Regions from separate parts of the Bacillus sp. AFS017336 genome, predicted to be linked through region 2. Evidence: riboswitches for the same ligand, from Rfam matches in the RefSeq annotation. Region 2 holds a riboswitch; each other region holds the start of a gene.

Region 1 (7,576 bases), on a different contig from region 2:
AAGAGTTTAACATAAGTCTACAAATTATTTGCAGAATTTTAAAAATAATCAACTATTTGAGGGTAAGGGGGAAATAGGATGAAATTATTTGCCATTTTTTTAACTATTTTTGCTTTCATAGGGTCATTAACGATTGTAAATCGTGTGGAGCCATACATTTTAGGATTACCATTTATTGTATTTTGGTCTGCGAGTTGGTTAGTCATCACTTCAATCTGTCTATTTATTAGTAATGCAATATTAGAGAAACAGGAGGAAAATCAATGAGCATTCTATTAATTGGAATTACGTTTCTATTTGCACTTTTTTTAGGAATACGTGCCCGAAGAGGAAGAGAAATGAAGTTGGAATCTTGGGTAGTTGGAGATCGTAATTTTGGTAGTATTGTCATGTTCGTTCTAATGGCTGGTGAAATGTTCACTACATTTATTTTCTTAGGAGCAAGTGGTGCATCTTATTCAATGGGCGGACCAGTAATCTATATTTTCTGTGCTGTTACTTATATTATTCCATTTTGGATTTTACCCCATATTTGGCGTTATGCGAAAAAACATAATTTATTAACACAGCCTGATTTCTTCGTTAAAAAATATAATAGTAAATCTTTAGGTCTACTTGTTGCTATCGTTGGGGTCGTTTCCATTATTCCATATATGGTTCTCCAATTAAACGGTATAAAAATAATTGTATCTGAAGCTTCATACGGTGCCATTTCACCGAATTTAGCAGTATGGATTGGCGTTATTGTCGTGACAATCTTTGTCTATATCTCAGGAATACATGGTTCAGCATTTACGGCGATACTAAAAGATATTTTGATGCTTATTACGATATTAGTTTTAGGAATTTATTTGCCAGTCCATTATTACGGTGGAGTTGAACCGATGTTTAAAACATTAGATGCTGCTAAACCTGGATTCTTACTTCTACCTAAGTCTGGTTATAGTATTTCTTGGTATGTATCAGTTTGCTTAATTATTGCACTTGGTCAATACATGTGGCCACATGTTTTTGGAGCGAGTTTATCATCCAAAGATTCCAAAACATTACGAAAAAATGCAGCACTGATTCCTCTTTATCAAATACTGATGGTATTCATCCTGTTTATCGGTTTTACTGCACTTTTACAAATGCCACATATACCAGGAGGACGAACTGATCTAGTTTTATTCTCAATTGCTAAAGCAACACTCCCACCTTGGTTTATTGGTGTAATTGGTTCAGCAGGTTTACTAGCAGCATTAGTTCCGAGTTCATTGTTATTATTAACGGCTTCAACATTACTTTCAAAAAATATATATAAAGCAATTAAACCAGATACAAGTGAAGCGAAGTTAGCTGGACTTACTAGAATCTTAGTGCCAATCATCGCTTTAATCGCTTTATTATTTACTTTTTATGGTGGAAAAACAATGCTTTCTCTTTTATTAATGGCATATAGTTTCGTCTTACAATTATTCCCTGCCTTAATTGTAACGTTCTTAAAACGTAATCCAGTTACAAAAACAGGAGCAGTAGCGGGAATACTATCCGGATTAATTACAGTAGCATACGTAACAATTAAAAATACGAGCTTCGGTACATTATTCCCTCATGCACCTCAATTTTTAAAAGATTTAGATCCAGGGTTTATTGCATTTACGATTAATATCATCTTTATGTTTGGTGTAAGTGGAATTACATATTTAGTAAAAGTAAGACCACGAGTAGGTCAAAAAGCGATCAAGGAACAATGGTGAGCGTATGAAGATTATTTGTTTAGGTGATAGTCTTACAGAAGGTTTAGGGATAGCAAAAGTTAATGCATGGCCAGCTGTACTTCAAAACGAATTATCAGTCGAGATAATAAATAAAGGGATTTCAGGTGATACAAGCACTGGAATGCTATCACGATTCTACCATGATGTCGTATTAAACAATCCATCACATGTAATTATTTGCTCTGGTGGAAATGATCTATGGTGGAATGTTGATTTAAACTATATACTGTCAAACATTTATTCAATGGTCAAACAAGCTATACACAACAATATTCAACCTATTATAGCAATCCATCCACCAATTCATTTAGAAAATATCAATCACAAAGAAGTATGGGAACCGATTGCTGGCTTTGAAACATTTGTTTTAAAAGCCAAAGAGTTAGCCGAACGAATTGAGCAAATGATTGAAATAAATCATTTTAATCTAATTGATTTTCGAATTCCATTTCAACAGCATCAACAATTGAAGACTGAGTTTTTCGAAGGTACTGACGGAGTACATCCAAATGAACTTGGTCATATTGCTTTAGCGAAACAGGCATATCAAACAATGAAAGAGTTCTAAAAATACCAATAAAACGGATAGCAGTCTTTAGCTATCCGTTTTATTTTTTAATTAACCGTATCAATTGCTTTTAATTCATAATCCATATATGTACTCTCACTTTTCCATTCAATCTTCCTTATAACAGCAATACCAAAAGGCTTTTCATCATTCTTTCTAGTTACATTGATTGGTGTATCAATAGGAAACAAGTGGTATCCATTAAGCTCTAAAGAGAATGTATTATTTTCTTTTCTGATCGCTTTTTCATTCGTTACAATTACAAAATTAAATTCAAATGGCATACTCATATTTTGGAAACTCCTTAAATTGAAGATTTTTACTATTTAATATAGAAGAGATTAAAGACTTAAAAATATCTTAATATATTTTTGTTGTGAATACAAAAAAGAGATAGGTAGGAAGATGAAATTTCATAATTTAGAAACACTTATTTAATGTAAGGGAGACAGTGCGAGGTTTTATGAGTTACAAATTATGATGAATTAGCTAATTTAGTAACTCATGAACCGCTTATGAGTTAAAAATAATCAACAAATCGCTACTTTTCTAACTCATGAGCCTCTTATGAGTTAAAAATAATCAACAAGTCGCTACTTTTCTAACTCATGAGCCTCCTTATGAGTTAAAAATAATCAACAAGTCGCTACTTTTTTAACTCAAGACCCCCAATGAGTCAATAACTTTTACACATACAAATAAACGATTGGTCATTGATTCACTATGTCGACTATATAATAAAATAAACAGTATTTTTGGAGTTGTTCTTTGGAAGGGGCTGATGTTTATGCGAAGAAATAAAAATATGGCTCTCATTGCAATATTGTGGATATGCATGGTGATTTTTATTATTGTGAACGCGGTTCGTCATATTCGAATATATATGGTTTATAATTCAGGCTTAATGCCATTTATTGTTTGTGGAATGTTTCTTTTTGCCATTATTATTCTTTATGTGAGTGGATCGAAACAGCGGAGATAGAAGAGTAAATGAACCCATAATATTTAGGGTTCTTTTTTATTGTTAGCTCAGTTAAGCAGTTTGTAGATTTTCTTATGCAACTAAATTGAAGATTAGTTGAATAAGATAAGAAGTTTCAAAATATAACGAAATAAATTCCAAAATATGGTAATATCAATTAGTCAGTAATGAATTTTTAAGAGTTTTCTAATTGAAAAATATGGATTTTGGTGTCTAGAAAGCAGGTAATTTTCTTTGAATATAAAAGCTATCAAACTATCAATTTGTACAATGCTAATTTTCGTTTCGATGTTCTTATTGACTGCATGTGTTGGGGCAGGAACGATCGATGTAAAAGCACAAAAATATATTAAAGACAAATACGGTTTCGAAGTAGATGTTTTGGAAAAACCAAACATAAACGAAGGGAACATGGGAGATACCTATTTTAAAGTTAGAAAGAGAACGGGAAATAAGCTCACTTTTAACATCTACATAAAGGGGATGTTATTTACAAAAATTATTGGAGATGACTATGACATCCAATCTAAAACATTTGAAATGAAAAAGGCTTTTGAAAAATCGAATTCAGAAATTCTTAGTCGAGCCAAAGTAAAGTCAATCGAATTTAAAAGTGAAAATGATATGGAATCGTTTGATTACGCTGATACTGGAAATGTTATACAACATTTAAAAGTAAATGTTGTGAGTGCAAATGTTAAAAATTTATTTGATACTGAAAAAATGAATTCAATTTATGAAGTGCTTAAAAAATTTCAAGAGTTTAGCGATGTTTACAAGCCATTAGATGTGAAAGAAATTAGTATGAGCTATACAAATGATATAAATAAAAGAATAACTTTTGATATAGACAATGTACATTCGATTTATTCGATGTCTGATTTTGAACGTGAAAGCTCCACACCTTATGAACCGCCGAATATAACAAATTTTGCACAATACTCTTACTATATTGAAGAATCGGCACTTTTCAAGGATTTTGAAGGTGGGTTAAGGAGTCTTGGTTATGACTATTTGAATACAAATCAAATGCCAGTTTTCAATCAGGATCTTGATTTAGCTTTCGAGTCTGATGAATATAGTATTTTTGACATTCAACTAAAAGGTAATATAGACGATGTAGATCAGGTCTATCAGTTACTCCAATTTTTAACGAGTGCCAAACTTGAAGTTTATAATGTTAGAATTTTTTCTTTAGATAATAAATATCCGGAGGACTATATGAATTTAATTTCCTTTCATATTCCAGATGGGGTATCGAAAGAAATCGTAAAACAAGCTTTTAAAGAAAGAGAAGAATATATCAAGGAATTAGATTGAAATTTAATCTTATGAGTAATTTAGTGAAGCCTCTAATAATCATTAGAATAAAACGTTGCACAAAGTTATCGGTATTAATAAAAGAGTTCCTAAGGTTGTCTAATTGGACAACCTCTTTTTTTAATTCAAAAATCAACATTTTAATTTAACAGAAAAAAATAGGGAACAATTTAGAAAAATTAAAAATTAATTTGTACAGTATTAAACCATTTGTTAAAATGAAGACAGTATATGGTTGCAGTTTGCATTAATAGGGAATTTGGTGAAAAACCAAAACAGCTCACATCTACTGTAAGAAGCTACGAAACATTCGAGTGCGATTGCACGTTAATCACTGGGAAACTGGGAAGATGAATGGAGTAGGCTAGAAGCTTTAAGTCAGGAGACCTGCCATTTGCATTTTACAAGTCTTTCGGTGAGGGAAGTTTTGTTATCAGAAAAATTCTGTTCTTATGCGAAAGCCGTATAAGAGCGCTGTGACGCGCATTTTTTAGTATGCTGTTGGAGCAGTTTAATTTTTGGATAACTATGAGTCCTGCCAAATAAGGCAGGGCTCTTTTTTTGCACATGAAGAATGTATAAATTGGCAGCGGAGAGGAAAAGTCGACGTGGTTGCCAATTTTAATTTCTATGTATAAGTGCAACTTAAGCCTCTATCTTCGCCTAAAGACTCGCCATAATTGGCGGGTTTTCTTTATTGGCAATGAAGAATTTTTGTCACTAAAAGACACCGGAAAATCAAGCAAAATAAGGGAGGAAGAATTTGAGTTTATTAGAAAGATAGGTTTTTAGAAATGAAAGAAAGGACGCGTTTAAATGAAAAGAATATTAGGATTATTATTAGCAGTTTTATTAGTTTTTTCAATTACAATTCCAACGAAATCTGTACCGGTTCACGCAGATAGTCCAATTGGCTATGTGACGATGTCAGTTGAGGCAAATACTTTAGGTGCGGGGTTAATTCGTCAACCAGTTAAAGTTCCTTTTTATGAAGGGGAAAGTTATGCAAAAGTTCTTGACCGATTTTTAAGCGGGACAAGTAATTATGATAGTTACGGATCGGTTAATTCAGGATTCTATTTGTCAAAAGTTAAACTTGAAAATGGAAATATTTCTGTAAATGTTCCGACAGTCATAAAAGATGCAATGAATTTAAGTAATGAAGAAATTATTGCTAACGGCGCTCAAAAAACGGGCTATTTAGGGGAATTTGACTACTATAATATGTCCGGTTGGATGTATGCAGTTAATAATGAGTTTCCAAATGTTGGGGCATCTGATAAATTCCCGAAAGATGGGGATGTTTGTAGATGGCAATTTACACTTTATGGATACGGCTCAGATTTAGGACAAGATAATTCAAGTTTTGGTGGGGATAAAGCACTTTATACACCAGCAAATAAAGATTCTTTATTAAAAAAAGTAGCTGAAGTAAATTCAGCACCTAACAAAGATGCGTTATTAGCGAAGGAATCTATTCGAACTGCATATGATCAAGCAAATACAGCACTTATTAATTTAACAGTTGATCAATCTACTGTTAATACTGCACTGACTACTTTAAATGATGCTTTAAATAATGTTGATATAAGCACGCAATTAAATGATTCACTAGGCTATATATTGACTAAAGTTCCTAATCCAAGTTTTGGTACGGGTTCAGGTGAATGGTCAGTATTGTCATTAGCAAGAGGTAACTATAATGTACCTGATCAATATTTTGTTAATTACTACAATCGTATTGTCGATACAGTGAAGTCAGCAAACGGCGTTTTATCTACATCAAAGAATACGGAATATGCGAGATTAATATTAGCTCTTAGTGCATTAGGAAAAGATTCTACTGATGTAGGTGGTTATAACTTACTAACTCCACTTGCTGATTATGATAAAACAGTTAGTCAAGGGATTAACGGAGGGATATTCGCCTTAATAGCATTCGATTCAAATAATTATCAAATACCAACAATTGCAGATTCTACTAAACAAGCAACAAGGGAAAAATACGTTAATTATATATTAAGTAAAGAAGTAAAGAAGGGTACTGATCAAGCAGGAGGGTTTGCTTTATTTGGCACAACGCCAGATCCTGACATTACATCAATGGCATTACAGGCATTAGCTCCATATCAATCTATGCCAGAGGTAAATGCAGCAATTAATCGAGCATTAAAAGCGATCTCTACTATTCAAAAAGCGGATGGTGGATTTACTGCATTTGGTTCAACTTCTAGCGAAAGTATTTCACAAGTTATCGTAGCTTTAACAGCAGTAGGTGTAAATCCAGCAACAGACAGTCGATTTGTAAAAGAAAATGGAAATTTAGTGACCGCATTACTAAGATTTTATGTTAATGGCGGAGGATTCAAGCATGTTTTAACGGGGAATGTGGATGGAATGGCTACAGATCAAGCGACATATGCCCTTGTATCTTATGACAGATTTCTTAAAGGAAAAAATAGTCTTTATAACATGACAGATGCTTCGGTAACCATAGTTACAAATCAAATAAATGCATTACCTACAACAATTACAATTTCAAATGAATCAGAGATTGCTAAAGCAAGAACGGCTTATGAAGGTTTAACTGCAGCGCAACAGGGATTACTATCATCAGCGGTATTAGATAAATTAGTTGCAGCAGAATCAGAAATTACTAGATTAAAAGAAGAAGCAGTACTAGTTGTTTCAGTAATTAATAAAATTAATGAATTACCAGCATCAATTACTTTATCAGATGAAACAGCAGTAGTGTCAGCTCGTGAAGCATACGATGGTTTAACACAAGCTCAAAAAGAAAAAGTATCAGAAACTGTATTAAATAAATTAGTTTCGGCGGAAGCAGAAATTAGTAGTTTAAAAGACGAGGCTTCATTAATAGACTCGGTTATAGTCAAAATAAACGCCCTACCGACAACTATTTCTTTAGCAGATGAAGCAACGGTA
Region 2 (7,576 bases):
AAATCGATCAAATATTCCTTTTGTCATGTCAGTGTTCACTCGAACTGCTGTATAGGAAATCCCCATTCCAATACACATAAGCAACACACCTGGAACGATAAAATTCACGTAATCTACTTTATTCATTGTCATGGCACTACCGAAAATATAGACAAAAGCGAGCATAAGCATAATCGGCATGAGGATCGTTGTAATAATTGTATCAATACTTCGAAGTGAATGTTTCATCACTCGACTGCACATTGTAAACGTATCGCTGAAAAAATGATTTCCATTCATTGCTATTCCCCTCTCTTTCCAGTAACAACTAGGAAAATTTCCTCAAGTGTTGGCTGTTTTTCCACGTATTCTACTTTTTTAGGCGGAAGAATTGCTTTTAATTCATCCAGCGTACCTTCTACAAGAATTTTGCCCTCATGTAAAATGGCAATTCGGTCAGCTAGTTGTTCGGCTTCTTCTAAATATTGTGTAGTAAGAAATACAGTAATACCCGCTTTTGCCATATCACGAATCACTTCCCACAAAGCTAATCGTGCTTCCGGGTCAAGTCCAACTGAAGGCTCATCAAGAAAAACAAGTTCCGGTGACCCAAGTACTGTCATTGCTAAATCCAATCGTCTTTTCATACCGCCAGAATAAGTAGCAAGAGCTCGATCACCAGCTTCAATTAAATCAAAACGGCGTAGACTTTCCTCCACAGCTTTTTTTCGATCAGGCAAGTGGCGGAGTTTTGCTACTAGGTCGAGATTTTCACGCCCTGTCAAAATATCATCTACTGCAACGTTTTGTCCGGTTAGACTAATTTTCTCACGTACTTGCCCTGGATTTGTTTGAATATTCGAACTACAAACTTCAATTTCCCCCATATCCGCTTGTATTAATGTGCTCAAGATTTTAATAATAGTCGTTTTCCCAGCACCATTGGAGCCCAGTAAAGCGAAAACACTGCCTCTTTTCACCTCAAAATCTACGCCTTTTAGCACCTCTATATTTTTATAGGATTTTTTTAATCCCTTCACTGAGATTGCAGTATTACTCATAATCATTTCCCTCCCATATATAAAGCTGAAGGCGCGCGCTCTAAGCGTAAGTTGCGCCTGCAGCTGGATTTATCTAAACAGACATACAAATATGACTTATGCTGTACTTATTTGTTAAATATTAACTGATGATTTTATTTTTTCTTACCCAATCGATCTAGAATGCTTTTGTTCAAATTATTACGTAATTTATCATCCCATCTTTTCGCTTGATCGGTAAGTTCATTAGCAAATGCTGTAACGTCTTCACCTGTTACTTCTAATACGTCCTTACCATCTGATGCACCTGCTTCAAATAAATCAATGAGATCATACTGGATTCTCAACATATCCATCCCGCTTCCAGAAGCAAAACTCCACATATAGTTGCAGATTTTTTTATAGGCTTCTTGGTAATCGGCTGGCAATGCATCTACTCGTGCCATCATTTCTTTGTATTCTTTTTTATCATCGAGTATCTTTTTGAAGAAATTCACCATGGTTTTTAGCCCCCTACTTTTATTTTTTATTCGTCCATATCTTTACTTGCTGTTCGACTCTACTCTCAATATCTTTTTCCAACTCTACTTTACCTCCGAAAAAACCTGCCGATTCTCCACCTAGTTTAGAGAGAGCCATCAATTCGTCGGCAAATGCCGCTACGTCTTCACCAGTTACATCCAACACATGCTTTCCTTCTGCTGAACTAGCCTCAAATAGTTCATATAGATTGATGATTTCTTCACCAAAACCATAACCGAAATTCCACATGTACTTTTGAATCTTTTTGAACACAAATGCGTAATCTTTTGGTAGAGAATTTACCTTTTTCATAAATGCTTTATATTCTTTTTTGCTTTCTATATCGCCAATGATTAACTCAATAAATTTTTTCATACTATCGCTCCCCCTTTAGGATATTGATTTTTGATGAAACAAAATTCCATCTTTTCCAAAATTGTTGTAATTCCTCACGCCCTGCTTCGTTTAATGAATAAAACTTACGAGGCGGTCCCATTTCAGATCGTTTTTTCTCGATATTTACCAGCTCTTTCTTTTCCAGTCGGATTAAAATGGTGTAGACTGTACCTTCGACAACTTCAGTGAATCCTAAGTCATTAAGAAGACGAGTAATTTCGTAGCCGTAAGTATCACCGCGACTGATGATTTCAAGTACACAACCTTCCAATGAACCTTTGAGCATTTCTGTTAAATTTTCCATAGCGTACACCTCCTTTTTACTTTCGTTAAATAAGTTTTAGGTCTATTAATTTAAACGGCAATTAACTGCGGAGAAAACCACCTTTTTACTAATTAGTGATACAAATATTCAGTAATACTTAGTACCGGACAATAGAAAAACTAAATAGCCTATAGATCATTGATTTCACTGTTCATTTTATTTGAACTCTTTTTCAGCTATCTGGTGCGACTGATACTCCGTATTACTTAGTAATAGTATATAGTATTACTAAGTAGAAGAAATGTGAACCCTTTTTTAAAAAAAATTTAACTATTTAGTATTACTGGTATTCAGTATTGCTAAGTACAGGTACATTGTATCACCGAGTAGTCGGATTGTAAAGTTGATCAAAAAAATTTTTAGTTAAGAACTAGATCAAAATAAAATTACTTAGACCACTGAATCTAACCGTGTTCTGGATTGCTTCTAATGTATTATCTATCTATACAAAATATACATTCCCTCTTTTTTAAACCTTTCTGTAGCGAACATTTTTTATTTTATTTTGACAGACTTTGTTTATCATGCTATCATGACAATTAATTCAAAACATTATAAATTATTAAACTCTTATTGAGAGTGGCGGAGGGACTGGCCCGATGATGCCCGGCAACCATTCAACGTTTTTTGTTGAAAAGGTGCTAATTCCTGCAAAGCAAATTGCTTTGGAAAATAAGAGAGGATTCCATAAATTTTGTAGCCCTCTCTCTTTTAAAAGCAGAGAGGGCTTTTGTCGTTTTGAAGGATTGTTAGATTTCATCTTTAATATTTCTTAATAAAAATTTCATAAAAATGCATAAGGTGCTGTTAAGAATTATTTCCACAGCTTAAAAGGGAAGTCGGTTAGAATCCGACACGGTCCCGCCACTGTATTGGGGAGCGACTTATCAATCTACCACTGTTTCATACTGAAATGGGAAGGGATAAGAAGCGTTTGATCCTAAGTCAGGAGACCTGCCTATTGTATGCGCTTGTACCTACGGATGTATAGGGGGGAGTGAGGAATACGTGATTTGGGATCAGCAATGTCTCAACTCTAGTTAGTTATGCGTATGAGTCTCTCTTTTCTATTTGAAAAGGGAGACTTTTTTGTTGGGAAAAAATACAAAAGCAATCATATAAGGAGTGTATTAGAATGGGAAACAGTGTAAAAAGTTCAAATTTAGGTTATCCAAGAATTGGTGAAAAGCGTGAATGGAAAAAAGCACTTGAACAATTTTGGGCAGGTAAACTAGAAAAAGAAGATTTTTTAAAGCAAATTGAAGCGATTCGTTTGCAGCATCTTCAAAAGCAAAAAAATCAAGGTATTGACTTAATTCCAGTAGGTGATTTTAGCTTGTATGACCATGTTCTCGACACAGCTGTTATGTTCGGTCTCGTACCTAAGCGCTTTGAATATGCTGGAGGAAAAGTATCACTTGAAACTTATTTTGAAATAGCACGCGGTTCAAAAAATGCTGTTGCATCTGAAATGACAAAATGGTTTAACACAAACTATCACTATATTGTTCCAGAATTGGGAGAAGTAACACCTACTCTTGTCGATAACCGTCCACTACAATTTTATAAAGAGGCTAAACAAAAGCTTGGTATTGAAGGGAAACCAGTTATCTTGGGGCCAGTAACATTTGTAAAACTGTCTAAAGGATATAAAGAAACTGAGTTTAAAACGATTGTAAATCAATTTGTACCACTTTATGTCGATCTATTACGAGAATTACAAACAGAAGGTGTGGAGTGGGTTCAAATAGATGAACCAATCTTATCTACATCTATTTCAAAAGAAGAAGTGGCATTATTTAACGATATATATGAAGCATTGCATAAAGCAGCACCTAATGTGAATGTGATACTTCAAACTTATTTTGAGAGCGTTGATTTCTATGAAGAAGTAGTTTCACTCCCTGTTCAAGGAATTGGTCTTGATTTTATTTATGATAATGGGCGAAACCTTGCTGCAATTAAAAAATATGGTTTCCCAAAAGATAAAGTACTTGCTGCTGGAGTGATTGACGGACGTAACATATGGCGTGCAAATCTTGATCATAAATATGCCCTTCTTGAAGAAATTACTGAGTTTGTTTCAAAAGACCAGCTTATTGTACAACCTTCATCAAGCTTATTACATTCTCCTGTAACAGCGAAAAATGAAAGTACAATTGATGATGTGCTAAAGGATGCGCTATCTTTTGCTGATGAAAAATTAAATGAAATTTTTGTATTAGCAAAAGGTTTACAAGATGGTAAAGCGTCGATTCAAGCAAAAATTGAAGCAAGCATAAATGCAATTCAAGCATTAAATGAATCATCCGTTCGAAACAATAAACAAGTTCAGAAGGCCATTCAAAACTTGCATACGTATAGTGTGGATCGTGAAGAATCCTATAAAGTTCGTCAAGCCATTCAAGAAAAGTCTTTCCAATTACCGCTTCTACCAACTACAACAATTGGTAGCTTCCCTCAAACACAAGAAGTAAGAGGTCAGCGTTCAAAATGGCGTAAAGGTGAATTAACGAATGCACAATATGAAGAGTATATTAATGCTGAAATCAAAAGATGGATTGCGATTCAAGAAGAACTTGGCTTAGATGTGTTTGTACATGGTGAATTTGAACGAACTGATATGGTTGAATATTTTGGTGAAAAATTAGCTGGATTCCAATTCACAAAATTTGGTTGGGTTCAATCATATGGCTCTCGTTGCGTAAAACCGCCACTTATTTATGGGGATGTGTCTTATTTAGATCCAATGACCGTTAAAGAATCCGTGTATGCCCAATCATTAACAACCAAGCCTGTTAAAGGCATGTTAACAGGTCCAATAACAATTTTAAACTGGTCATTTGTACGAGATGATATTTCACGTTACGATGTTGCAAATCAAATTGCACTTGCACTTAGAACAGAAGTTGAAACGCTCGAGAAAAACGGAATTCGTATGATTCAAGTCGATGAACCAGCAATTCGTGAAGGGCTACCATTAAAACGCGAAAACTGGGAAAGCTATCTGAACGTTGCTGTTTATGCATTTAAAATCGCAACAGCTTCTGTACAAAACGATACACAAATTCATACTCATATGTGCTACTCAAACTTCGAAGATATAATCGATGCAATTAATGCACTTGATGCTGACGTTATTTCGATTGAAACCTCTAGAAGCCACGGCGAGTTAATTTTTGCTTTTGAAGAAAATACATACGATAAAGGTATTGGCCTTGGTGTATATGATATTCATAGTCCGCGTGTCCCAAAGGTTGAAGAGCTCACAAGAAATATTGATCGTGCCCTTCAAGTAATCAATCCGAAGCTGTTCTGGATTAATCCTGATTGCGGTTTGAAAACGCGAGGTATTGATGAAACGGTTTCAGCATTAAAGGTGATGGTTGAAGCAGCTGAGCAAGCGAGAGAAAAGTTGTTTGTGAAAGAGTAATTAGTAGCTGGTTCAATAATGTCTATCAGAAAATTTAGAAATAAGAAAACCACTGACTTGTTTTCAGTGGTTTTCTACTATTGTAAGTGTTTGTAAATATTCATAGGAATGCTGTCAGGGTAAAAATCTTTATTCAAAATCTGCCGATAAAGTTGTTTCTTTCGCTTCTTCAAAGTTTTGAAGTAGATTTTGATATTTATGATTAGCCACTTGATAAGCCATTATTTCTAACAAAAGTCTAAGTAGTGGCGTTTTCGATTCAACAATATTAATAATCGCTTCAGCTGCTTTTTCAGGATTACCAGAAAAATTGGCATAAAAAGAATAAAGAGCACCTAAGTATTCAGGTGCTCTAAAACATACGTAAATATTCATTTAAATTATCTTCTACACATTCCATAACAAGTCTCACAAATTTATTAGTTTCACCTTTCATACTAGCCAATTCTAAAGCTTCGTAGTATTGAATTCGTTTAACTGGATCAGCTTTTATAATTGCTGGCGGGTAACCGTGTTGCATTAAAATAAAATTCATTAATAATCTGGCTGTTCTTCCATTTCCATCAGAAAACGGATGAATATAAACGAATTTGAAATGAAATAATGCTGCTAACTCAACAGGATGTAGTACATCTTTGTTCTTATTATACCAATTTAATAGATTATCCATTTCTTCTTGAACAAATGGATGCTCCAATGGTTGATGCTTACTACCAGAGATTCGTACATTTATCTCTCTATACTTACCAGCGTTGTCACCGTCTATATTTTTCAAGACAAGACTATGTATATTTTTAATCGTGTTATGATATAACTCTTCTTTACTTTCTACAATTTGCTCGACATATTTAATTGCTTCAACATGGTTAATTGCTTCGAAGTGTTCTTTTAATCGTTTTCCACCGATTGTTAATCCCTCTTCAATTACGATCTTCGTTTCTAATAATGTTAGTGTATTTCCTTCAATAGCATTCGAATTGAATGTCCATTCAATTAAATACACATCTCTCATGTTTTTTAGTACAGCTGCTGGGATTGGTCTCTTACTATCTAACTGATGCTTTAACTCATCTATTAATTGAAAGTCACTCACCATACATTCACCTACTCCCATGAAAATTCTAATATGTTCATTTTAGCATAAAAGTTCGAAACTACACCCATTCTTTTTATCATAATTACCTTAATTAATAAAACAGGTCAACCAAAAGTTTCCCTTGAATTGTGTATGTGTGCACAATTGATTCCTTAACTACAGGTGTAGTTTCGCTAAATACTCGACATCACCGTGAAAACTTCCTTTATATTTTCTACAACTAGCCTAATTAAAACTTATTTCACCTTCATTGCTCGCTGCATCGTAAATTTCTTTTCAACCTTTTTACCAACAAACCATAATAAAAATATAGCTACCAAAACTAGAATTGACTCAAGAGGTTCTTTGAAGAAATCATCTAAATCTTGACCAACAAAACTAATGAGCAACAATGCAACAAGTTTCCCCATTGCAAATCCAAATATATAGATACGAGGTCTGATTTTAGACATGGATGCAAAAATATTCGTTATGAAAGATGGACAAAACGGGATGCAAAACCAGAGAAACACTGGACCAAATCCGCTGTTATTTAACCAACTCATACCAGAGTTCCCTTTCTTTTTCTTTTGAATAAAACGCTCTAGCCATCTTGCGCCAGTCATTTTTAATAAGAAGTACATTCCAGTAGTGCCTAAAACACTACCAACATAGGTTGCTAAAAATCCTGTCCAAAATCCGAACGCGTTGACGTTTGCAGCGCATATTGCCCCAAGTGGAATAATTCCAAAAAAAGAATCCGCTAATGGAATCAGAAACGCGATCAGAACACCTAAGTTTTTATG
Region 3 (7,576 bases), on a different contig from region 2:
AAATCCATTACCATTAGGATGTAAATGAAAAACAACGTTCTTTTTTTCTTTTAAACTTTCTTCAAATTGGAAGTTTGTACGCCCAAGTGAAACAGGTTTTTGAGTTAATTCTGGAAATGATTCGATGATCTTAATTTTTTCTTCGTAAGTAAGCATAATGCCTCCAAATAGTTATTATTTTTCCTATGTTTTGTTTGTAACGTAACAAATATAACAAAATTCTATAGAAAATGACATCTAATTGTCACAATTTGTGTTACTCTAATTTGGTAGAATAATAATGCTGTATTAAATTAACACATTCCTTTGGCTTATTTTTAGATTTAATTATACATAGTAGGTGATGAAATGGCAGTAAAACAACAATTTATTAAAAAAGAATTTTATAAATCATATTTAAATGAAAATCATAACGAAAATCATCCGATTGCGGTTTTAGCAGACCTTTACAGAGAGCAAGATGAAGAGATGGATCTTTCTTCGATCCGATTTGCACAAGGTGAAGTTTATTTTGAAAATAAAGATTTTGAATCTGCAGTTTTCAAATGGGAAAAGGTTGGAAACCAGTTAAGTGATTGGGCAAAGAAAAATATAGCTGATTCTTATTATGAGATTGGTTCATATGAAACAGCAGAGAAACTTTATAAAGAAGTTAAAACAGAAAGTAGAACTTTAACATCTGAGATCTACCTACAATTATTTTCACTTTATATTGATGTTGCGAAATATGAGGAAGCAGATCGTATAATTAAAGAAGCAGTGAAATATGATCCTGATTATCCTAATGTAACAAAAATTGCTCGTAATTTTTATGAGAAAAACCACGATTGGAACAGTGCTGTAGCATTAGCTTCAGACGAATCAATCCGAACAGAAGATTTAAAATGGTTTATCATTTTGAAGGAATATATCATAAATGGTGTAACAAGAGAAATGGCACCAAGTTATTTCGTGCAAACTTTACTTTCATTAAGTAAAGTAAATCTAGAGCATTTTGAATTAATGGTAGAAGCATTATGGAACAGTTATCGTGAACAATCAGTTTATGTAAATTGGTTACAAACATTTAACGATATGTTATTCCAAATCAACGTTGAAACAGGTGTTAAATGGAATCGTTTGCCTTTAATTTATACAATGACTTACGAGGCATTAGTTGAAGGTGAATATTTTGTAGCACAGCTTGAAGAGATGATGCCAAGTTTCTTAACAAATTGGTTGCGCATTACTGATTTGAAAGGTGCGGTTTTAGCAACAACTGCAACTTTAGCATGGGATCGTATATTCCCGGGTCGTATCGATCAGCAAATAGTTGTTGATGCAGAGAAAGCATTTGAACAACTTATGCAAACACCTGATTGCTTTGAAATTGGAAAAGAGTTATTTGAAAACATTCTACAATGGTCTGTTATTAATGAAATTGAAGTTGGCGACAGCTTTGAATGGTGGACAAACAAATTAACTCAATTTGAAAATACAACTATGCTAGTAGCAGGAACAGCTGGAAACGGAAAATCTTCATTTGTTAACTCACTTTTAGGTGAGAAGATGATGGGATCTTCTACGACAATGCCTGTATTATTTGAGCAAAATAATGAGTCAGAAATAATTGTATTCTCGAACGAAGGAAATACGCAGCTTGCTGAATACTCTGATTTTTATGATTTAACAACAGTTGAAAATAATCTGTTAAAAGGTGATGAACTAGTTTACTATAAATTGCCAAATTCATTTTTAGAAAAACATAACCTTTCAATAATTGACACTCCAGGAATTGATGGAGACACAATTAATACAAAAGCATTATTACAATCTGTTAAATTAGCAGATCGACTTGTATTTGTACTAAATGCTACTGCACCTTATACAGAGAATGAACGTAAATTACTAATTACTATTCAAAAAGAACTACCAACTCTGCCGATTCACTTTATTTTAAATAAAATGGATTCGATTTATAGTAAAGAAGAGATTGAACGAGTTCGTAATGAAATACAATCAAAAATTACGGTAGACTTCCCAGGTGCTAAAGTATTACCATACTCATCTATTTATAATAATCAAGATCAGTTTAAAGACTTAGAACTATTTATTGAGAAGAATGTGCTATCAACTGAGGCTAATTCAAAGCAAACTGAGAAATTATTATTAGCAATTCGAAAACTAATCAATTTCCTACTTGAAAAACGAGTTGAAAAAGAAGACGAGTTACGTGCAACTGTTGAATGGAATGAAGTTCTTGATGAAAAGTTAAACGGTTTATTACATTCTTTAAAAGATAAAGAAATGGAACATTTAAATACAATTAAAAACTCATATCGTGAGCTAAAAGACGAATTAAAATATGACTTAAAATTAAGTGTTCCTGGCCTTTTAAAGGAATGTAAAGATTTAATTAAAGAAGATAGTGATTTCAGTACTATTCTTGAAACTGTAAATGAAGAGATGAATCAACGAATTGGTGAGTATGTCAGAGCGACTACTTTACCAAAATTAAATGAAGCACTTCAAAATTGGATTAAAGAATCTGGTGTATTACTAGAAGGTACTCAAAGCTATTTAGCAGAAATGAGTAATTCTTTAAATGAGTATATTGGAAATGAATATTTAAGCCTTGAGTGTGACTTTAAAGTATTAGATGACTGGCGCCGTGATGCAGATCGAATGACTAGTATGACTCAATTAGATGAGATGAATATATTATTAAACTCATCACCATCTCAATTTATTTTAAAGAGCTCAGGAATCTTATTAGGTTTATTACCTCAAAATAAATCGAAGCTTGTTGCTCAATACCAAAAATATGTTGATAATGTAAACTACGATGATGTTACATCTGACCTATCAACTAAGTTTTTCCTACAATTTGAAATGTTTGAAAAGACTTTACCAAGAGATTTAGCTATGTTCTTAAATGCTCCATTTGAGCAAATTCATGAGCTAGTTGATGAAATAAGATTAGCAATTTCTAACTATAACCGTACTTTAGATGACATGAAATCAAATCCAAGTATTTACTTTGATCCGATTACATTCTTCACAGTGCGTTTAAGACAATTAGAGTTTTTAACATTACGTAAATAATAAAAGAGTGTGCCAATATCAAAATGGCACACTCTTTTTTCAAGTTATTAAATCAATAATAAAGACAATTATTCTTCCGCAACTTCTTCATAAGGAATATGTACAACAATTGTTTGATAGCCCTCTTTAATTTTCACATAGCCACCCCAAGGGATTTGAAGGATTAAAAAGGCTCCTTTTGAATCAATTGAAAAGTGTGCAATTTTTTCATGTTCTTCATCAAGTAAAAGAACTTCTCTCTCATTTCCTACAGTTCGAATACCAGCGTGGCAATGAATTTGTATTTTCCAATTACCTAGTCTACTTAATAAGAGATGACTCATATAATAGTTCTCCTTCTATAAGTTGTTTTTTAAACTAACTTATTAAACTGATTAGTAAAATAGATACTTATATTGAGAAATGGTAAAAGGTTTATTCTATCTAACTAAATTCTATTCTTAAGAATGCTATCTTAAAACTATTTAGGTATGTTTTATAATTGATATTTTTTTATGGCTTTCCGCGTTATAAAATAACCAACTGCAATGATCGCAAACCAAATAATAATCATAAGAGAATTACCAATCAAGAAAACTGTCGTATTTTTAAATCCACTTACGATTGCATCAACATTTTGTTTAAATGTTACACCAATCCGGTCTCCAATCGTTTTTGGAGGAGTTGTATCAGTAATCGATGAAACTTCATTAATAAAAAGATTGATTGTACTGTAGTTTACAGCTGAATCATAACTTTTTAAAGTTGTTGTTAAACTTTCAATTTCGTATCTAACATCAGTTAATTGCTTTTCAATTTCTAAAATGTCTTTTAAAGAGCCAGCTTTTTTTAATAAATTCAATAAACGGTCTTCTTGAATTTTTAATGATTTCATACGCGTTTCTGTGTCAAAGTATTGATTGGATATATCATCAGTTGAAACAGTTTTTGAAATTACGTTTCCAATCTTATTTAAATTATTTAGAAATTCATTTAAATTTGTTGATGGAACCCTTACTGTATAATTTGCAGTTCTTGATGGTGATTGCTCAGAGTTGTTACTAGAGTACTTTTCCAATATGGATGTTCCGCTAATATGATTCGATTCGATATAGCCGCTCGAACTACTAACTGATTTTTCAAGAGCTGAAATGGTTTTATCAAATTTCTTTGTTTCGAGCTGTAATTCAGCTGTTTTTACTAATTTGCGATTACTAGCTTCAAGTTGTTCGAAAGGTTGCTTTTTTTGATCTTTGACCGAAGCATCAGTGTTATTTACAAAGCCCCTCTGATCTTGTTTTAACGATTTTGATGACATACTACTTATTTCTTTTTTTGAGTCAGGATTTGAACATGCAGAAACGAATAAACATACAAGTAGTATTAAAAATAAGTTTTTAAAAAAACGACGATAAATTAACATGAATTTAATCACCTCATATGTAGGTCGAATTTAAGGGTTGGAAAGATCCGTAATTAGTTTGGTTAGTTGTTTAATTTTTGTTTGTATTCCTTCCCTTTATTTCCTAATCTTTCATCAAACATTCGATTGCGATAGTAATTATTTTTTAGTTGCAGATTTTATATTTGTTAAAAATTTCTAATTTAACCTACTATACCATAAATAGAAGTAAGGGAAAGTGTGGTATTTAAACCAATTTTTGAACATTTTAAGTATATTTTTTAGTATGAAAAACCACATGCAAATCTATGGTGAGTTACTTTTATTTAATAGAAAAGTTATTAAGATATAATGAATGAATATTATTATTTTTGGAAAAGAAATAAATATTTTGACTATTTTTGTATTTTATGACAAAATAATGAAAACTAAATAGTAGGGAATAGGTGTAAATGAAATTCTTATTAATTCATTTACTTAAAAGGGAAGATTGGTGAAATTCCAACGCGGTCCCGCCACTGTAATAGATGAAAATTCTAAAGTCAGGAGACCTGCCTATTCTAACGACGCTGTTTGACCTACGAGAGATAGGGAGGTGCCTTTTGAAAGAAAGCTTAATTTAAAGTATTGTCATTATTTTATGTTTTCCAACGATCTTAAGGCATTTTTATCTTTTTTGAGATGAAAATGCTTTTTATTTTTTTAGGGGAATTTATGAAACTTCCAATTTTACATGCAAAAAACGATGGAAATTAAACATGTAAGACAGCAAAGTTGAAAGAATTGATGAAATTGGGTAAAGCCTGAATTTGAAATAAAGACTCGCCATGAGACAAAAAAAGATGAATTTTAACTTTGGTAAAATCAAAAAAATTAGAGAAATACATAATTCAATTAATTAAAAGTAGGGAGAAACCGATGAACAGTAGATACGTTAAAGAATCCAGAGTATTTGATAGTAGTAGAATATTTCCAACTGATTTAAATAACCATGGTACATTATTCGGTGGAAAGATGCTTGCAGCAATGGACTTAATTGCTTCTATTTCAGCAACAAAGCATTCGAGAATGGAATGTGTAACCGCATCGATGGATTCAGTCGAGTTTCTATGTCCAGTTCGCGAAAGTGATTGCATTTATTATGAATCATTTGTCATCTTAACAGGCTCAAGCTCAATGGAAGTATTTGTACGAGCTACTGCAGAAGACCTTCTTTCAGGTGAAAAAAGAGTGGCGGCAACATGTTTTGTAACTTTTGTTGCACTAAAAGATGGAAAACCTCATAAAGTAGTAGAGGCAATACCAGAAACTGAAGAAGAAATTAAATTACAGCAATTAGCATTTAAGCGTTTAGAAAGTCGCCAATTAAGAAAAAAACTAAGTAAGGAATTGGCATTAATTTGGAAAGAATAAAAGTAATGATTGAAATCATACTAAAAGTAAGCTAATATTAAATTAATATTTTTAAGGAGGCATCAAATTTAGACACTATGTACAATATCCGATAACTTTTAAAGCTAAAGAATTAATAGCAAAAAAGTACTCTGCCTGATAACAGAGAAATTGGATAAGTATGTCTATTTTTTGAGCCCATAATGAATATTAAGTAAATCCATTCAATTAAAAAAATGGTTTATTTAATAATAACTAAACTTTGTATATACTTTTTCGTATGTACTAGGCTTATTAAATTACATCCAATTTACACACAGGCAGATACTGCTTGTGTGTTTTTATTTTCTCTGGGCTAAAACAGAGGGATATTTTTAAATCGGATGGAGTGAAATATATGTTTATTATAAAAGCATCGAACATTGAAATAGAGTTAAACGGAATGACAATTTTTAAAAATGGAAATCTAGAACTAAAAGAAGGCGAACGAGTTGCTTTAATTGGTGAAAATGGAGTTGGGAAATCAACATTTATAAATGCAATTTTAGGAAATATTCCGCTTAATAAAGGGTTTTTGCAAATTCAATATTCAAAAGATGATATAGGTTGGCTTCTAACAGATGAAGAAGACCAGGAATTACTTACAGCAAGGGAAGTAATCGAATCATTTGATCAAGAACGTTATTTAATAAAGAAGAATTTAGAAAAGTTATCGCTTGACCTATCTAATGAAAAAAACATTGATAAATATAATGAATATTTAAGTAAGTATTTAGAATTAGATGGATATGACTTTGAAAATAAAATAGATCAAGTATTAAAGAAATTTCAATTACCGAAAGAGTTATGGAATATCCCGTTCAGTCATTTAAGTGGTGGACAAAAAACAAAAGTTAAATTAGCGAAAGTGATGATGAAACAACCTAAGCTATTAATTTTAGATGAACCAACAAATCATTTAGATACGGAGTCGATTCAATGGTTAACTGAGTGGTTAAAAAACTTTAAAGGTAGTGTGCTTTTTATATCACATGAACGACAATTCATTGATGATGTTGCGCTCGTTACAGTTGAATTAACGCATGCTGGCACATTTAAGTATAATGGTGGCTATTCAGCGTATAAAATTCAAAAAGAACATGAGCGAAAAACCCAGCAAGCTCAATATGAAAAACAAGAAGCGGAAAAGAAAAAGTTAATCGAAACGATCAATCAATATAAACAATGGTTTACAAGCTCGCATAATGCAGCGAGTGAACGTGATCCTTTTGCCAAGAAACAAGCTGCAAAAAACGCATTAAGATTTAAATCTAAGGAAAAGGATTTAGAACGATTAGAGAAAAGAAAAGTAGAGAAACCGAAAGAAGTTAAGACAATTGCAGCTAGCTTTGAAAATGAAACGTTCACTGCAAAGCAAATGATTACCTTTGAAAAAGTAGATTTCTCATACGCTGAAAAATCATTATTTAGCCAAGTTGACTTTCTGTTAGGTCGAGAAGATCGATTAGCTGTAATAGGTAAAAATGGTTCTGGAAAATCTACATTTTTAAAATTATTAACGGGATTATTGATTCCAAGTAATGGGTCCGTACGACATAACCCACAATTAAAAATAGGTTATTTTATGCAAGAGCTTGAAGCGTTAAATGAAGATTCTACGATTTTAAATGAAATTTTATCTCTTCCAAATATGACTGAAACAGAGGCGAGGACAATACT
Region 4 (7,576 bases), on a different contig from region 2:
AATTCAATTAGATCAATTGAGTGTAGCTGTTTTAAGAAGTTTGCGAGTGGTTCAATCAATGCTATTCTTTCTTCTCTATTCAATCGAATTGGAGGCTTTCCTAAAATATAGCTATAACCTAAAAATGGCCAAGGAAATAGTTTTGAAGGCTTACCATCAAGTACTGGCACGGTTGTATTCATTTCAAATTGATTATGTATTACCGGTAGTAGATTTTTTTCTACGTTTAAGATCTTTACTGCAATTTTTCTACGTGGAAATCTAAGTAAAATTTCATTGTTTAAGCTAAAAACAGTATTATCAAATCCTTCTCCAATTTTTTTAATTTCTTTTATAGTAATTCCAGGGAATTGCTCTTTTACTATTTCTTTCACTAATCCTTCATTCATTACAATTGCCGGATCCCATATGTTAGACATTTCTTTCTCCTTAACAATAAAAATAGAACTTCACATTATAAATGTACTTTACCAAATTTAATAGCAAATTACATTTATATTTGAAGTTCTAAAAACAATCAATAACTTATTAAACTTTAAGGATTTGAAACCATTTTTAATTCGTGAAAGTTTTTATCTAAAACTACTTCCTTTAATTTCTCTCGATTTCCTCCAATAAACAATAGACCAATCGTTAATACAAACACAACTATCAAAAAACACCTTCTAAGAAAATCAACCATTGTATTATTTCCTCCTACCCATGAAATTTGGTTTTCTGACGAGCCCTGTGCATTAGTAGACGATTACCAAGAAAGTTTTTTTAACTTTATAAAGAAAATTTTGTGTTAGGATAGCCTGTTCCTCTTTTTTTGACATTTAAAATGAACTTTCATTCATACCCTTTAACTCTTCTATATGTATAAGAAACTCAGATTACTAGCAAATTGAAATGCTAAAAGATACACTAAATCATTCTATGATTGAAATAATCGATTTATACAAAAAAGTAGCGATTGTTTTGAAAAATTCTACTAAACAATCGCTACTTTTTTATTTATTTTTTATCTGTTCGAAATACAATTGCTCCACGTTCGTATTCTACATCCTTAATCGTTAAACGTGTATTTATTAACCTAGCTAGTGCAAAGAAGTAGTCAGATAGTCGATTCAAATATAAAAATACTGGTAAGTGTATGTTTTCTTGTTTCATCAATGTAACGACTGTTCGTTCTGCACGTCTAGTAACTGCTCTTGCTTGATGGATGATCGCAGCAGGTTTTGATCCACCAGGTAAAATAAATCGTTGTAATGGTGGTGTTGCTTCCATATACTCATCGATTAAAGTTTCAAGTTCTTCAACCATTTTCTCAGTCGTTTTAAACGGTATACTGTCCTTAACGACTGCTAAGTCACCACCACAATCAAATAATTCATGTTGTATTTTTTGTAGTGCATTGTATAAATCTCTTGTATCTTCATGATCTAAATAAGTCATTGCGTACCCAACGATTGTATTTACTTCGTCAATTGTACCGTAAGACTCAACTCTTAAATCATCTTTATCAACTCGTTTACCTACTAAACTCGTTTGACCTTTATCCCCAGTTTTTGTATAAATTTTCATGAAAAACCTCTCCTTTTTTCAATATAAATTTAAGTTAAATTACATTACTCTTATATATAATGACTTTTTTATTTGTTTCAGGGTTATCTAAAATTTGAAAAGAAGTATCATATAGGCCTTTTAATATGTCTTCAGTTAAAACTGAGTTTGTTTTTCCCTCAATATAAATTTTGCCGTCTTTTAAACCTAATAGTCGATCACAATAAAGACTTGCTAAATTTAAATCATGGAAGACAGTTACAACAGTTTTATTCTCATTTTTTTGTAATTCCTTTAACATGTCCAAAATTTTAATTGTATGCATCAAGTCTAAATGGTTACTTGGTTCATCTAAAAAAATGTATGGGGTATCTTGTGCAAAGCATTGGGCAAGAAATACTCTTTGCCTTTCACCACCGCTAATTTCATTGATTAAGCTCTTCTCCATCTTATTAGTACCTGTCATTGACATTGCGCTTCTAACGGCTGTTTCGTCATGATCTGTCCAACTAGGAAAAAAAGAAGAAGAGTGGGCTAGTCGCCCTAATTTCACGGTTTCTTTTACCTCATATGAAAATGTATAGGAATTTTGTTGAGACAACACAGCAATCTTTTTAGCTATTTGTTTATTAGACATACTAGAAACTAATTCTCCATCTAACTTAACATTTCCTTTAGAAGGTTTAAAAAGTCCACATAGAATATTTAAAAATGTAGACTTCCCACTTCCGTTAGGTCCAATAATCCCTAGCCATTCTCCTTGATTGATCGAATAGGTGAGTCCATCCAAATCTGTATGAATTCCATCATATGAATATGAGATATCTTGACTTTTAATCATACTTTTCCTCTATTTCTTTTCAGTGATAGTAATATAAACGCAAACATTGGAGCACCTATTAAGGACGTAATTACTCCAATTGGTAATTCTCGAGGCGCGAGTACTACTCTCGATAAAATATCGGAACCTATTAAAAATATGGCTCCATTTATCATTGATAATGGCAGTAATTTTTTATGTAGTGGACCAACTAGCTGTCTAGTAAAATGCGGAACAACTAACCCTACAAACCCAATTGTTCCAGATACCGCTACAGCTGCACCAGATAAAATACTTCCTGTTAGCAAAATTAGATAAGTAGATTTTTTCACATCAATACCTATATGCTTTGCATTTGTACTACCAAATGTCATCGCATCTAGATGTCTATTTTGACTAAATAAAATCAAAAATGAAACAATTAAAAATGGTAGTAAACTTAAAGAATACTGAATACCTCTACTTCCAATATTCCCCATTAACCAGCCGATTACTGCACGTAATTCATTATTCGAAAATGTGATAAATAATGATAACAATGCAGAACAAAATGAACTGATTATGATTCCACCTAATATGATTGTTTCGACATTTAAAGAGCGATCTAATTTTCTTACAAATAATAATAAGATTAAAAGTGTACCAAAACCAAATAAAATACTAACTACTGGTAAAGTAAAGTAAGTAACAATCGGTAAACTTATTTGAAAAAATAAAACAAACACTGCTCCTACAGATGCGCCCGAAGAAACACCTAATGTAAAAGGATCGGCTAATGGATTTTTAAGTATACCTTGAAACGCGACTCCAGCTAATGAAAGACACGCTCCTACTAATCCAGCTAACAAAACTCTTGGCACACGGATATTCATAACAATTGTTTGAATATCTGCTGGAACATAATTAGTTTTAAATATATCATCAGAAAAGCTAGAAATGATAGAAGAAAAGGGAATCGATGTAGAACCAATCGAAACCCCTAAAATAAATAGAAAAATTAATAAAATAATTGGAAAGATAAAGATTAAATATGTATTATTTAAAAAGCTCTGGGTAAACCGCCTTTGCAATTGCTTCGACTCCCTCTGCAAGTCTTGGACCTGGTCTAGATGTTGTATCTGCATTAATATCATATACTCGTTTATTTTTGATTGCGCTTACTGTTTGCCAGTTCTTTCTAGCTATAATCGTTTTTTCTAGGTTTGGAGTAAAATCACCATAAGTAGTCAAAATTACGTCTGGGTTTGCTTTTATTGCTGATTCCTCACTGTACTGTACCCAACCTTTTTGATTTTCAGCTATATTTTTAGCATGAATCATCGAAATCATTTCATCTAGAAAAGTACCTTTGCCTGCTGTATATATTTCTGGTGGACCTGATATTTCAAGCCAAACCTTTGGATTTGTACCTGCTTTAGCTGTTTTTTTGCTAATTTCATCTAATTTTGTTTTCATTCCACTTACTACTTTTTTAGATTGCTTAGTTTTACCTGTGATTTCTCCAACTTGTAAAATTGTATCATATACATCATTAATAGTTGCAGCATTTTTAACGACAAACACATTGATTCCTGCTTGTTTTAATTGCTCTAAGCCATCTGCAGAAATTCCTAAACTTGATTCATGAGCTAATACTAAATCAGGTTTTAGAGAAATAATTTTTTCAACATTGTAAGTCATGTCAGCATTGTTTCCGCCAACTTTATCAATGTTTTTTACTTCCTTTGGATAATTATCAAAATCAGTTACTCCAACGACCTCTTTCCCTTCTCCAATAGAGTAAAGGATTTCTGTGTTACTTGGAATTAGTGAAACGATTCTTTTAGGTGCTTCTTTTAACGTAACTTCTTTTTTCGTAGCATCTTTAACAGTCATTGGAAAAGTTGCTTGTTCATCTGTACCTACATTCGATTTTTTTGGTGTCGTATCATTAGTACAACCAAATAAACCTAAACACAATAAAATCATGATAAAACTAGCTAAAAACTTCTTCATTTGAATCCTCCTAAAATTTTGGAAAGCATAAAAAAAACCCCATTCATTTTGAACGGGGCTGAAACAACATACATATACAAGAAGTCTTGCAACTGCTGCTTCAAACTCTTACTCCCCGAAGAATTGAACAAGGATGACTTTAGCAGGTCTACTGACTTTGCTTCAACCTACTCCGTCCTTCCCATTCTTTCGAACAGTGGATAGCCGTTTCGTCCACATTACAGTTGCGGGGACAGTTCTGGATTGTAACCAGATTCCCTTTTAAGCAATACTTGCACTAAACTCATCAATATTTCATTAATTCAATCGTAAGATATATTGAGTAAGAATTCAATTATTTTATTTATATTTTGTTGTGTAAAATACTATATTTCAATTATTTATCCAGGTGAGAACAGTCCAAACATAACTTTATTTAACTTGAAGTTTAGAAACTAAAATCTCAGGAAAATGTTTTATATGAAACAAGATTACTCTACATCTTTTTCGTTCATTCGTAAATCATGAGGGATTTTCACTTTAAATGTCGTTCCATGTCCAATCTCACTTGAAACCTTGATTGATCCACCATGAGCATTGACAATATTTTTAACAATTGCTAACCCTAAACCAGTACCGCTCCTACCTCTAGTACGAGCTTTATCGGCCTTATAAAAACGTTCAAACACAAATGGTAAATCTTCACTTGAAATCCCTGCACCCGAATCAATGAAACTAAATATTGTCGATGTTTCATTTTGACTTACAGATACAATTATTCTGCCATTTTCATTTGTATGTCTAATAGCATTATCAATTAAATTAGTAAAAACTTGCTCCATTCGATCTTCATCGATATATACATCTACATGTGGAACATTATCGATTTCACCAAATAGCTTAATATTTTTTTCTTTTGCTAGCCCTTTGAACTTACGTAAAATTCGATCTACAAATTGAATCAATGGGACATGATCTCGATTCAATTCAGTAAAACCATTTTCCATTCTTGCTAAATCTAACAAATCATTTACTAATCTACCCATTCGAAGTGACTCATCATAAATAATTTGTGACAACTCTTGCATTTCTTCTTTAGATTCTGCTACACCATCTACAATCGCTTCGCTATAGCCCTGTAGTAAAGAAATAGGAGTACGTAACTCATGAGAGACATGAGCTATAAAATCCTTTCTCATCTTCTCCAAACGCCTTTGTTCTGTCACGTCTCGGATTACAGCTACAACGCCTCTTATATTTGTCTGATTATAAAGTGGTGACATTAAAACTTGCCAATTACCTTGATCAAAATTTAATTCAATAAATTGCTTTTTCTCACTTACAACAACTAATTCAAATAAATCTAGTAATTCCTTCGTTAAAACGAGTGACGAGGTTTCTTCTTCAAAATAATCATCATTAAGCATTTTTAAAAAGCGTTCTGCCGGTGGATTTGTTGTTATAATTCGTCCTTCATTATCGATTGAAATAACGCCATCTACCATACTTGTAATTATATTAGAAACCTTTTCTTTCTCTTGCTTTAATGCATTCATATTAAAATTTAATTGTTTACTCATTTTATTAAATGAATAGGCTAGCTCTCCAATTTCATCACTAGAATGAATTGGCACTTTCACATTAAAATTACCCGAAGTCATACTACCCACAACTTCTTTCATCTTTCTTAACGGTGCTGTAATTTTTGATGAAAGGAAAAAAGAGAAAAATGTTGTTAATACGATTCCAATTGATGCAGCGAGCAAAACAAAATTAGTTGTTTGGTGAATCATTACTTTAACAGGTTGCAATGTTTGGTAAACAAATACAGCTCCATTTTTTGCATTAGCATTTAACGGCACACCAACAACTAATTTTTCCCTTTCACTATTTTCACCGTAGACTAGTCTTTTACTAACCTCTTTATCTTTAGTTAGTGTTTGGTCTAATACATCATCATTTTGTATTTCTTTAAAAGGTAAATCTTGTATTCCATATGTATTGTTTGAATACCACGGTTTTTGACCATCAATCGAAATAATTACTCTTGAATACCTACTCACAATATTATTTGATAAATATTCAATATTTGAAATTGGTTGGCCATTTTCAATTAATTGTGCAATTTTTGAAGCGTCATCCTTCATATTTTGTACTTGAAGGTCAATATAAAATTTTTCAAAAAAACCTATTAAGACAAATGTCAGAAAGGATAACACAAGAGATACTAATAATATAATTGTAAGCCAAAGCTTTCCAACTAAACTTCTTAGAATCATTACTCCTGACCTACTTCAAATTTGTAACCCACGCCCCATACTGTGACAATCATTTTTGCAGCATCTTCAGAGCTCTTACTTAATTTTTCTCGAAGTCGTTTGACATGTGTATCAACTGTTCGTAAATCCCCAAAAAAATCGTACTGCCATACAGATTTTAACAATGTTTCTCGATCAAAAACTTTCTCAGGTGACTTCGCTAAAAATAATAATAACTCATATTCTTTTGGCGTTAAGCTTATATCTTCACCAGCTACAATTACTTTATGAGCATCATTATCGATCGTTAAATGCGGAAACACTACTATGTCTTTTGCAGAAGTATTATCAGAAGTAAATACCGGTACTGGAGAAGCACGTCTTAATAGAGCCTTTACTCGAAGTACTACTTCACGTGGACTAAAAGGTTTAACGATATAGTCATCCGTACCAACTTCAAAACCTTGAACACGATTTGTTTCTTCACCTTTAGCCGTTAGCATGATGACTGGCGTTGTTTTAGTTTTTCGTAATTCCCTACAAACTTCAACTCCATCAATTTTTGGCATCATTAAATCTAGTACAATCAATGAATATTCATTCTTTAATGCTAAATTTAAAGCATCTTCACCATTATCAGCTTCATCAATACTATATCCATCACGTTCCAAATACATTTTTAATAATCGTCTAATACGATCTTCATCATCTGCTATTAATATTTTTATATTTTGTTCCATGCTTATAACCCCCTCTTCATAATTTTACATAATAAAAATCGTATATTCTAGTACAATTTGTGAACATTTTTACATAATTCTTTGAATTTATTATTTCCATAAATTAGTGAAAAAATCCAGAATCGAGCAGCGAAGAACTTAGGAAATTGTTTATAAATCTTTCTTTTCTTAACGTAGAAAAACCCCCGACACGGAAAATTCATTTCCTTTACGGGGGTTTTTAGCACATCTTTTTAATT

The links. A riboswitch is a leader RNA that binds a small molecule or an ion and turns the genes downstream of it on or off. The one in region 2 is predicted to bind cobalamin.
Region 1: linked by a shared signal. The riboswitch ahead of CN601_RS15295 (Ig-like domain-containing protein) and the one ahead of metE (5-methyltetrahydropteroyltriglutamate--homocysteine S-methyltransferase) in region 2 are both predicted to bind cobalamin.
Region 3: linked by a shared signal. The riboswitch ahead of CN601_RS19480 (acyl-CoA thioesterase) and the one ahead of metE (5-methyltetrahydropteroyltriglutamate--homocysteine S-methyltransferase) in region 2 are both predicted to bind cobalamin.
Region 4: linked by a shared signal. The riboswitch ahead of CN601_RS09540 (ABC transporter substrate-binding protein) and the one ahead of metE (5-methyltetrahydropteroyltriglutamate--homocysteine S-methyltransferase) in region 2 are both predicted to bind cobalamin.

What each region holds. Positions count from the first base shown of each region.
Region 1 covers NZ_NUCO01000024.1:204,929-212,504, reverse strand. Annotated here, with positions in the region: gene CN601_RS15325 (DUF3311 domain-containing protein) at 79-267, shown strand; gene CN601_RS15320 (sodium:solute symporter family protein) at 264-1,739, shown strand; gene CN601_RS15315 (GDSL-type esterase/lipase family protein) at 1,744-2,328, shown strand; gene CN601_RS15310 (DUF2584 family protein) at 2,376-2,618, opposite strand; gene CN601_RS15305 (hypothetical protein) at 3,116-3,310, shown strand; gene CN601_RS15300 (hypothetical protein) at 3,545-4,630, shown strand; cobalamin riboswitch at 4,846-5,039, shown strand; gene CN601_RS15295 (Ig-like domain-containing protein) at 5,447-7,576, shown strand, end outside.
Region 2 covers NZ_NUCO01000010.1:112,455-120,030, forward strand. Annotated here, with positions in the region: gene CN601_RS04835 (ABC transporter permease) at 1-279, opposite strand, end outside; gene CN601_RS04840 (ABC transporter ATP-binding protein) at 282-1,040, opposite strand; gene CN601_RS04845 (DUF1048 domain-containing protein) at 1,175-1,519, opposite strand; gene CN601_RS04850 (DUF1048 domain-containing protein) at 1,539-1,916, opposite strand; gene CN601_RS04855 (PadR family transcriptional regulator) at 1,918-2,241, opposite strand; SAM riboswitch class I at 2,830-2,941, shown strand; cobalamin riboswitch at 3,045-3,238, shown strand; gene metE (5-methyltetrahydropteroyltriglutamate--homocysteine S-methyltransferase) at 3,398-5,695, shown strand; gene CN601_RS04865 (Rossmann-fold NAD(P)-binding domain-containing protein) at 5,825-6,070, opposite strand; gene CN601_RS04870 (Fic family protein) at 6,048-6,791, opposite strand; gene CN601_RS04875 (TVP38/TMEM64 family protein) at 7,028-7,576, opposite strand, start outside.
Region 3 covers NZ_NUCO01000034.1:48,989-56,564, forward strand. Annotated here, with positions in the region: gene CN601_RS19460 (hypothetical protein) at 1-156, opposite strand, end outside; gene CN601_RS19465 (dynamin family protein) at 349-3,084, shown strand; gene CN601_RS19470 (hypothetical protein) at 3,153-3,407, opposite strand; gene CN601_RS19475 (DUF4349 domain-containing protein) at 3,560-4,486, opposite strand; cobalamin riboswitch at 4,893-5,038, shown strand; gene CN601_RS19480 (acyl-CoA thioesterase) at 5,384-5,878, shown strand; gene abc-f (ribosomal protection-like ABC-F family protein) at 6,255-7,576, shown strand, end outside.
Region 4 covers NZ_NUCO01000019.1:18,033-25,608, reverse strand. Annotated here, with positions in the region: gene CN601_RS09560 (phosphotransferase) at 1-419, opposite strand, end outside; gene CN601_RS09555 (cob(I)yrinic acid a,c-diamide adenosyltransferase) at 997-1,566, opposite strand; gene CN601_RS09550 (ABC transporter ATP-binding protein) at 1,601-2,386, opposite strand; gene CN601_RS09545 (FecCD family ABC transporter permease) at 2,383-3,435, opposite strand; gene CN601_RS09540 (ABC transporter substrate-binding protein) at 3,401-4,360, opposite strand; cobalamin riboswitch at 4,485-4,657, opposite strand; gene CN601_RS09535 (ATP-binding protein) at 4,831-6,618, opposite strand; gene CN601_RS09530 (response regulator transcription factor) at 6,618-7,337, opposite strand; gene ccsB (c-type cytochrome biogenesis protein CcsB) at 7,575-7,576, opposite strand, start outside.